4 regions of the Peribacillus sp. NPDC058075 genome follow, and region 1 is predicted to be linked to each of the others. Evidence: riboswitches for the same ligand, from Rfam matches in the RefSeq annotation. Region 1 holds a riboswitch; each other region holds the start of a gene.

Region 1 (2,202 bases):
ACGGCTTTCTATTGCTATTTAATTCATCGATGATTCCCTGTGAAGAGGTAATCCCGATCCCGTGTCCATAAAAGAGGTCATTCCCTAATAGTATGGCATTTTCACCTTGCCATTCAGGAGTTGACTCGTCATGATCAGGGTTTATGAAGTAAACGCAATCGCCTGGTGTATAATCTCTCCCTTTATGAATATTAAGTTCCATGTTCTGTGGGGGGCGCCAGTCATATAAAAATAGGTTTGAAAAAAGATAATCGAAGTTCCTAGAGCCGATTACATCCAAAATCGCCTTTAAAAAAGTGACGACTATTGCTGTCCCGCATTCGAAGGTATAAAGACTTCCATTCATGAATATGTCCAGAAGTGCAGCATGAGGGAAAATCCCTGGCTGAAGAGTAAAGGTGCCATCCTTTGAAATGTGCCAATATTGTTGATTGGATTGCGATTCCTCAAGTGTTGAAAATTCTGCACCACTTTTATTCAATGAAATCGCTGCCTCAATGACACGGTGCCTCAGTTGTATATCGAAATTAAACTCTCCAAAGTTCCTGTATTCAAAAACGTTAGAATCTTCACCCAGCAATTGGAGAATTTCAAGCGATTTTGCAGATGCTGTAGCTGGTTGGATTTGACTGACATCCAACCATCTATGATTAATCTTTATCATGATCATATCCACCTTTTGCTTATGAAATTAAGGGTTTAATAATGCCGGTACACAAAAATGTCTACAGGTAATGCTCATTATATGAATGCATGCAAGGAAATGACTATTTAGAACGTTTCAGCCACCGCTGCAGCCAAGAATGATTGGAATGAAAATCGGCAGAATTATTTTGCTTTCAAGGATTTTCGTTCCAAAAGATGTTTTGCTAGATATCTTTAAGAGCAAGGAATACCTTTCCAATTAGTGAGAAGAAGCAAATTAGTATTCCCTTTTCCTTATGAATTGATATAATGAGAGAGAAAAGTTCATATGTGCGAGAAATGTAGGGGGGCCAGTACTGCTGGCTGAGATTGCGTCCTTTAGATGCTGACTCTTTGAACCTGATCTGGGTGATGCCAGCGGAGGGAACATATTATTACTGACTTTATGTTTTGTATGTTAACGTCCGAATTCATCTTCGGGCGTTTTTTGCTTTTTTATCCAGTATCTGAATAGACCCTGGAGCCCCATTATGGTTCTGGCATATGGATCTTATATGATGTGTAGGAGGATAATAACTTGAATAAATTCTTACCACTGTTAACTTCGTTGTTCCTTTTGGCTGGATGTGGTGCAGGAGGAACTAATGAAAAAGAAGAAGCATCTAAAAATGAAGAATTAAAAAAGGTATCGGTCGTGCTCGATTGGACACCGAATACAAACCATACAGGATTGTATGTTGCCAAGGAAAAAGGTTATTTTAAAGAGCAAGGACTTGATGTGGAAATTATCATGCCAGGTGAAGCTGGAGCGGATAAGCTTGTCGCTTCAGGGAAATCTGAATTTGGCGTGAGCTACCAGGAGGGCATAACGCAGGCCCGCGTGCAGGGCGTGCCGATTGTTTCGGTAGCTGCCGTCATCCAGCATAATACCTCGGGATTCGCTTCCCCTGAGGCAAAGGACATTACAACTCCAAAGGATTTTGAAGGGAAAACGTATGGTGGCTGGGGGTCTCCGGTAGAAAAGGCCATTATCGATTCACTCATGAAAAAAGAAAATGCGGATGTAAATAAAGTGGATATAGTCAATACAGGAGACATGGATTTTTTCACTTCGGTTAAGAGGGATATAGATTTTGCCTGGATTTATTATGGATGGACAGGCATTGAGGCTGAGCTGCGAAATGAAAAGCTTAATATGGTTTACTTAACCGAATACTCTGATAAGCTTGATTACTATACGCCTGTTTTGACGACAAATGAAAAGATGATAAAAGAAGATCCGGAAACTGTTAAAGCATTCGTTCATGCAGCATCGAAAGGGTACCAGTTTGCGATTGAAAATCCTGCTGATGCAGCAGACATGTTAATTAAGTCTGCGCCGGATCTTGATGCAAAACTAGTTAAGAAAAGCCAGGAGTGGCTTGCAGACAAGTATCAGGATGATGCTCCGCGTTGGGGTGAACAAAAACTGGAAATCTGGAAGAATTACAGTGATTGGATGACTGAAAACAAGCTTCTTGAAGGTGATTTCGATCCTGAAAAGGCATTTACCAATGA
Region 2 (2,202 bases), 2.4 Mb from region 1:
GTGTTTTTCGATAAAGGATGGCAGCCAAAAGTGCACCGATCATGCTGCCGGGAAAGGCGAATATTGAACCGGTACCAGACATGTTTCTAATGATGGAAACTAAGAAAGCTTGTGTCACAGCATAAGCAGGCCCCAATAGAACGGCCGTGAGGACATTTGCCAGATGCTGAACAGGAAAGACCTTTGCAAATCCTGCAGGGATGAAAATAAATGAACTGGTCAGCGTCGTAATAGCCGTGATCATGGCAGTCAACGTCAGTTTCTTGATAGGATTCATCATGTCTGCGACCTACAGCGGCCAATCCTGCTCATTTTGAACCATATCCCAGAATAAATATTCATATCGGGACGTAACCAAAAAGTGCTTTTCTAATCTAAGAAGTTCCTTTTCTGGCATGCCCTCCGTCAATTCTTCCAACAATGCGATCAGCCACTTGTGTGCTTCCCCGAATTCAGGCGATGAATAGGACCTTATCCAATCTGCGTAGCGATTGTTTTCCAATGCTGCTCCATTTTGTTCTTTTAATAGCAAACCGATTTCATAATAATCCCAAGCGCAGGGCAGGAGACAGGCGATCAAGTCTGCCAAAGTCCCATGCTGAGCTGCATTTAGCATGTAACCTGTATAGGCTAGAGTGGTGGGAGTAGGTTCTGTATCTTCCAATTCTTTGGAACTGATTCCGAATTCGGAAGCATAATGCCGATGGATATCCATTTCCACTTGAAGGGTTTCATTTAAAATACTCGAAAACTTTGCCATGGTTTCGATGTTATGAGCTTTGATGACACCTAAAGCGAAGAGCTTGGAATAATCCATGAGATAGATATAGTCCTGCTTCAGGTAATAGGCAAATTTCTTTTCAGGAAGCGTGCCGTTTCCAATTGCCTGGACAAAGGGATGTGAATGGTTCCTTTTCCAAATCTCTTTTGCCCGTGAATGAAGTCTATCACTGAATGTTTTTGTTTTAATATTCTCCATTGTTCATCCTCCTTCATAATGGTTCCCTTTGATAATGAAAAACCCCGTTCCTGAATACGGAACGGGGTAGATGGATATAGTCTGTGAATGGACGATATCATCCACTTCCCTCCGCCGGTATGAGCCGGTTCAGGTTCAAAGGGTCCGGAATTAATTCCATCTCAGTCTAAAAAAAGACTCCCCTAGTGGTGTGAATTGTATGTAATTACTGACATCATATCAGAAAGACAAGAAATTGCAACCCGTATTTAAAAGAGGGATAAACTTTATGTCAAGGAAAAAAGGGAGAACCAGGTAATTGACTTTTGATGATTATTAGGATAGAATCATTTCTACAACAATTATATATCGAATTCTTATCCAGAGAGGTGGAGGGACTTGGCCCTAAGAAACCTCGGCAGCGGACCCGTTTTGGGAACTGTGCTAAATCCAACAAGCTTATGCTTGGAAGATAAGAAGAGCCGTACGGACATTGTCAGCCTCTTCTTGAATTAGAAGGGGCTTTTATTTTTGGGAAATAACGTTTAGTGACATAATAGAAAAGGTATATATAATTTGGTGAAAATCAAATAAGTTGATAAAGTTAGCTAACTAGAAGCAGGCTCTAGGATGACTAGGAAAGGAGCCATTTACATGGCAGAATTATTTAAGAGGATTGAACAGAGGAAGGCAATGCTCATTGAAGAGCTATTGGCCAATGGAGTATACAAAACTTCTGATGAAAGGCACCTTTATGATGCCCCATTAAAAGTGCTTGAAGATGAATATAAGATTGTAATAAATAGACCTAATAACGAGTCACCTTCTGAATGGATGACTTAGTAAGCGATGGACTATATTTTGGGTTCTTGGATAGGGGATATGATTAAGCATTCACAGTACACCAGTGGGTGCTTTTTTGCGTTTAATAGGAAATGACATAAAATATACATAATTAAAGAATAAAGTAGGTGTTTTGTCACATTTAACCTATAAAATTACACATTTTATTTCTAAAAAATAGTTGATTTTAACTAGTGGTTTCATTATGATGAAAGTGTAAAAAAATTGAATAAATGGGAGGTGACATATAATGCCTTGCCGTAAGGTAACTATAGAAAAAGTAGAAGAAAAGAGACAGGAAATGATCAAATTGGCAGCAAGTTACGGCTTAACAAGTCTGCTAACTGTTCAAGCCAGTCAAGAATTGGATACGCTATTAAATGCGTTAGCAAGTAAAAGAG
Region 3 (2,202 bases), 540 kb from region 1:
AAACCATCCAATCATGGCAGCACCAATCGCAGAAGTGATATGATCGTATCCAGGAGCTATATCCGTCGTCAATGGTCCCAGGGTATAGAATGGGGCTTCTTGACAGACTTCCAGCTGCTTATCCATATTTTCTTTGATCAAATGCATCGGTACGTGACCAGGTCCCTCCACCATGACTTGAACATCGTGCTTCCAAGCAATCTTCGTCAGTTCCCCCAGTGTTTCCAATTCAGCAAATTGAGCCTCATCGTTTGCATCTGCAATGGAGCCCGGACGGAGGCCGTCACCTAAAGAGAAAGAAACATCATACGCCTTCATGATTTCACAAATCTCTTCAAAGTGAGTATAGAGAAAACTTTCTTGATGGTGGGCCAAGCACCATTGTGCCATGATGGAGCCCCCTCGGGAAACGATGCCCGTAACTCGCTTTGCTGTCATGGGAATGTATCGTAAAAGCACACCAGCGTGTATGGTGAAGTAATCGACACCTTGCTCAGCCTGCTCGATTAATGTATCCCGGAAAACTTCCCAATTTAAATCTTCCGCGACTCCATTCACTTTTTCCAATGCTTGATATATCGGAACCGTCCCAACTGGCACAGGTGAATTTCTGATAATCCATTCTCGGGTCGTGTGAATATTCTTACCGGTGGAAAGATCCATTATGTTGTCTGCACCCCAACGTGTAGCCCAAGTCATTTTCTCCACTTCAGCTTCAATCGATGAACTAACAGCGGAATTTCCAATATTCGCATTTATTTTCACATGAAAATTACGTCCGATGATCATGGGCTCACTTTCGGGATGATTAATATTTGCCGGTATGATCGCCCTCCCGCTAGCTACCTCTTCTCTTACAAACTCAGGGGCTACATTTTCCCTGATCGAGATGAACTCCATTTCCGGAGTTATGATACCTTTTCGGGCATAATGGAGCTGGGTTACGTTTTGCCCTTTCGCAGCACGCAATGGTTTTCTTTTCAATCCCGGAAAAACTTCGGCGTTGGATTGTGACTCTTTTTTATAGCCGTTATCTTCGGGCTTTATTTCACGCCCTTCATACTCTTCAACATCTTCCCTTTCCAAAACCCATCTGCGTCTAATCGGGGCAAGACCTGTATGAATATCAATGGGATATTCTGAATCCGTATAAAAACCGCTTGTGTCATATACTCGTAAAGGCGGATTCTCCTCTTCGCCGAATGACCCTGTAGTCGGACTTAGCTTAATTTCACGCATAGGTACTTTAATATCAGGTCTAGATCCCTCAACATACACTTTTTTACTCCCGGCAAAACTGGACATAATTGAAACATTCATGTCATCTACAGAATTACTCTTCATGATTTCATTTCTCCTTTTTAAGTTCATTTAAAAAGGACAAAATCCAATCCATTTCGCACGAAAAAGCCAGATCTCATATTTAAGACCTGGCTAACGTTAGTATGACTACAGAAATGACCAATTGAAAAGTCATTGTTTAGTAGATTCTAACTTCCCCACGCTGGTATGAACCAGATCAGGTCCTGAGGGTTAAGAAGCTTAAGCGCTTCTCTCTCAGCCCAACTTTTATTGGACACCCCTAGTCTGAATAATTTAATTGATTACAGGGTAACTATATCTCACCCTTTTCATCCTGTAAATAATTTGAAAGACCTAATATTTTCATTACAACTCTCCAAAATTTGTTTTTTGAAGGAGAGCCGTTAATTAATTCCCCAGGCTCTCAAGGATTGGGTAAAGCTCCTCTAAATGCTTGATTTCATAGGTTGGAATCACTTCATTCCGTTCCTTATCATGACGATTTATCCAAACCGACTTTATGCCTACTCGTGACGCCCCGAGGATATCCGTCATTAAATTATCGCCGACCATCAATACTTCATCCTTATCAAGCTCCATGATTTCCAAAGCATGCTCAAAAATGGAGGCATCCGGTTTACCTCTTCCAAATGCGCCTGATATCACGATTTGGTCGAAATAAGGAACCAGTTCAGGAGTGATTTCAAGTTTAGTATTTTGCAGCTCAGGAGATCCGTTCGTAAGCAATAGCAACTTATACTTCCCTTTTAATTCATCCAGAACACGGAATGTTTCTTCATAGATAAATGGCTTTTTGCGTCTCTCCGCAGGGAAACGTTCTGCCAGTTCAAGCCCAAATTCTGGGTCATCGATCCCTAATGCCAATAACCCTCTCGTCCA
Region 4 (2,202 bases), 1.6 Mb from region 1:
ATGATAACTGATGCCAGGCAGGAAGCTATCGCAGCTAAAACGGCCACCGGCATATTGAATTTTTTATATTTGAACGCCATGAACACCAGTTCCGCGAACAAACCTTGTACCACCCCATATAAAAGTACGGTCAGCCCCCATGGTGAACCAAGAAAGAACTCCCCGGAAGCTGCTGCTATCTCCGCCAAAAGTGCCACACCCGGTTTCCGTAAAATTAAAAAGGCGACGGGGCCGGCTATAAACCACATTCCATAAATAAGTTGATCCAAATGTAATCCTAACGGTTTAACGGAATAATAAATCGAACCCCAAAGGATATAAACGATTCCAAATGCTACCGCAATCACGATCGTTACCAATATGTCCGTTAATTTCAATCCTTTTTTCATTGTTTCATTCCCCTTTATACTTCTAGTGTTTCCTTATGCACAGGCCATGTCTCTAAACGATAAGCCATTTCCCAAAATGAGTATTCATATTGGCTGCTGAGGATAAAATGCTCTTTCATTCGTTCCTTATCTTCGTCTGTCACTTTTTCAGCAATTTCATCAAGCCTCGCAATTTGTTCTTCCACCAACGTGCGGAACCACTCCCCTCCGTAAGCCGCTATCCATTCTTGATAAATCGGCTCTTCGGGCAGGCACCCTTGCAGTCTTTCACCTATTTCGTAATACAGCCAGTAACACGGCAAGATAGCTGCAATAACATCCCCTAAATGTCCCGAATAAGCCGCACGATACATATGGGAAGTATAAGCATAAGCAGTCGGGGCAGGTTTGAAATTATCCCGTTCTTCTTTTGTGATGCCTAATCTCTCAGAAAAATTCTCATGAAGCTTCAACTCCGCTTCATATGTTCCTTGTGCATGGCCGGCAAGCCTGCTTGTTGTATGTAAATCAGTAGCTTTAACTGCCCCTAAAGCTTGAACTCTAGCAAAATGAGATAAATAATAGGCATCTTGCATGACATAAAAACGAAAACTCTCCAATGGCAATGTGCCATCTCCTATTCCTGCAACAAACGGGTGATTAAAACTAGCTTCCCAAATATGATCAGCTTCCTGACGGATTTCCTCTGAAAACTTCATGTCCATTACCCCCAAATGATATTTTTTAAGAAAATTCACGAATATAAACCTTTTATCACCCCTATTTTTTGCAAACAAAAAACCACTTTCTTAAACGTAAAGAAAGTGGTTGTACTTGAAATAATACAGAAACGTATTGTTCCAGACCCCACTTCCCTACGCTGGTATAAACCAGATCAGGTTCTAAGGGTCTTAAAGTCATACTTTAATCTCAGCTTCTGCGGTAAAAATCAACTTTCACCTATAAAGCACCCCTAGTGGTACAAATTGTATATTAAATTTCATTTGCCTTTATATTAACACGATAAATCCAATTGTCAAACGTATTAGAAAAAGTTTTCAACTTAATGATTTATGGTTACTAACCTTTCAATCTTGCATAACACCCTTACCATGATCGTTTAAACCATTGTTAATCCACCATTTACGGAAAGTGTTTGCCCCGTAATATATCCTGCATCTTCCGAAACGAAATAGGCAACAGCACTAGCAATGTCCTCTGGCTGTGCAAGCCGGCGGAATGGAATCGCTTTTTCCAAGGCGCCTGCTATACCTTCATTATAAGAGCCTATTTCTTGAAATAGGGGCGTATTAGCAGGACCTGGCGCAATACAATTGATGTTGAGTTTGTGACGTGCCATTTCTCTTGCTATCGTTTTTGTGAAGGCAATCACCCCTCCCTTTGCAGCCGAATAAACTGCCTCTCCACTTGATCCTACTCTAGCTGCAAGGAATATTTGAGCATTTTTAGCGCAGTAGGACTCTTATCAAGGATCCCCCTTACCCAATCCTATATGCAAGAGACCCAATGCGATTCGATCGACCAACTTACCAAGCTGCTTGTAAGTAAAACTACTTTTTTTATCGATAATCGCTATCTTATCTGGATGCTTGACATGATCACCAGCATCATTCTCTTTCCATGGTTTGCAATCCATCCAGGCAACACTTCCATTAGAAACCCCCTTGTTATCGCAGTCGATTTCAAGTGTTCCCTGGATGCTGCCCGCAAATTTCCAAGCAATGGATCCCTGTTCAATGGTAAAAGATTTTTCTTTCATGCCAGTTCAGGCTTTTGCTTTTTTATGAATTGACAATTAAGTAAGCGGAGGATC

The links. A riboswitch is a leader RNA that binds a small molecule or an ion and turns the genes downstream of it on or off. The one in region 1 is predicted to bind thiamine pyrophosphate.
Region 2: linked by a shared signal. The riboswitch ahead of tenA (thiaminase II) and the one ahead of ACFVS1_RS02850 (ABC transporter substrate-binding protein) in region 1 are both predicted to bind thiamine pyrophosphate.
Region 3: linked by a shared signal. The riboswitch ahead of thiC (phosphomethylpyrimidine synthase ThiC) and the one ahead of ACFVS1_RS02850 (ABC transporter substrate-binding protein) in region 1 are both predicted to bind thiamine pyrophosphate.
Region 4: linked by a shared signal. The riboswitch ahead of tenA (thiaminase II) and the one ahead of ACFVS1_RS02850 (ABC transporter substrate-binding protein) in region 1 are both predicted to bind thiamine pyrophosphate.

Annotation. Positions count from the first base shown of each region.
Region 1 covers NZ_JBHVSL010000001.1:558,155-560,356, forward strand. The annotation lists gene ACFVS1_RS02845 (protein-glutamine gamma-glutamyltransferase) at 1-664, opposite strand, end outside; TPP riboswitch at 979-1,088, shown strand; gene ACFVS1_RS02850 (ABC transporter substrate-binding protein) at 1,223-2,202, shown strand, end outside.
Region 2 covers NZ_JBHVSL010000001.1:2,970,680-2,972,881, reverse strand. The annotation lists gene thiW (energy coupling factor transporter S component ThiW) at 1-277, opposite strand, end outside; gene tenA (thiaminase II) at 290-979, opposite strand; TPP riboswitch at 1,069-1,173, opposite strand; SAM riboswitch class I at 1,333-1,437, shown strand; gene ACFVS1_RS14730 (Fur-regulated basic protein FbpA) at 1,613-1,801, shown strand; gene ACFVS1_RS14725 (Spo0E family sporulation regulatory protein-aspartic acid phosphatase) at 2,052-2,202, shown strand, end outside.
Region 3 covers NZ_JBHVSL010000001.1:18,764-20,965, reverse strand. The annotation lists gene thiC (phosphomethylpyrimidine synthase ThiC) at 1-1,344, opposite strand, end outside; TPP riboswitch at 1,480-1,594, opposite strand; gene ACFVS1_RS00180 (HAD family hydrolase) at 1,711-2,202, opposite strand, start outside.
Region 4 covers NZ_JBHVSL010000001.1:2,110,137-2,112,338, forward strand. The annotation lists gene ACFVS1_RS10445 (ECF transporter S component) at 1-389, opposite strand, end outside; gene tenA (thiaminase II) at 404-1,087, opposite strand; TPP riboswitch at 1,224-1,353, opposite strand; gene ACFVS1_RS10455 (SDR family oxidoreductase) at 1,489-1,824, opposite strand; gene ACFVS1_RS10460 (AMP-binding protein) at 1,855-2,148, opposite strand.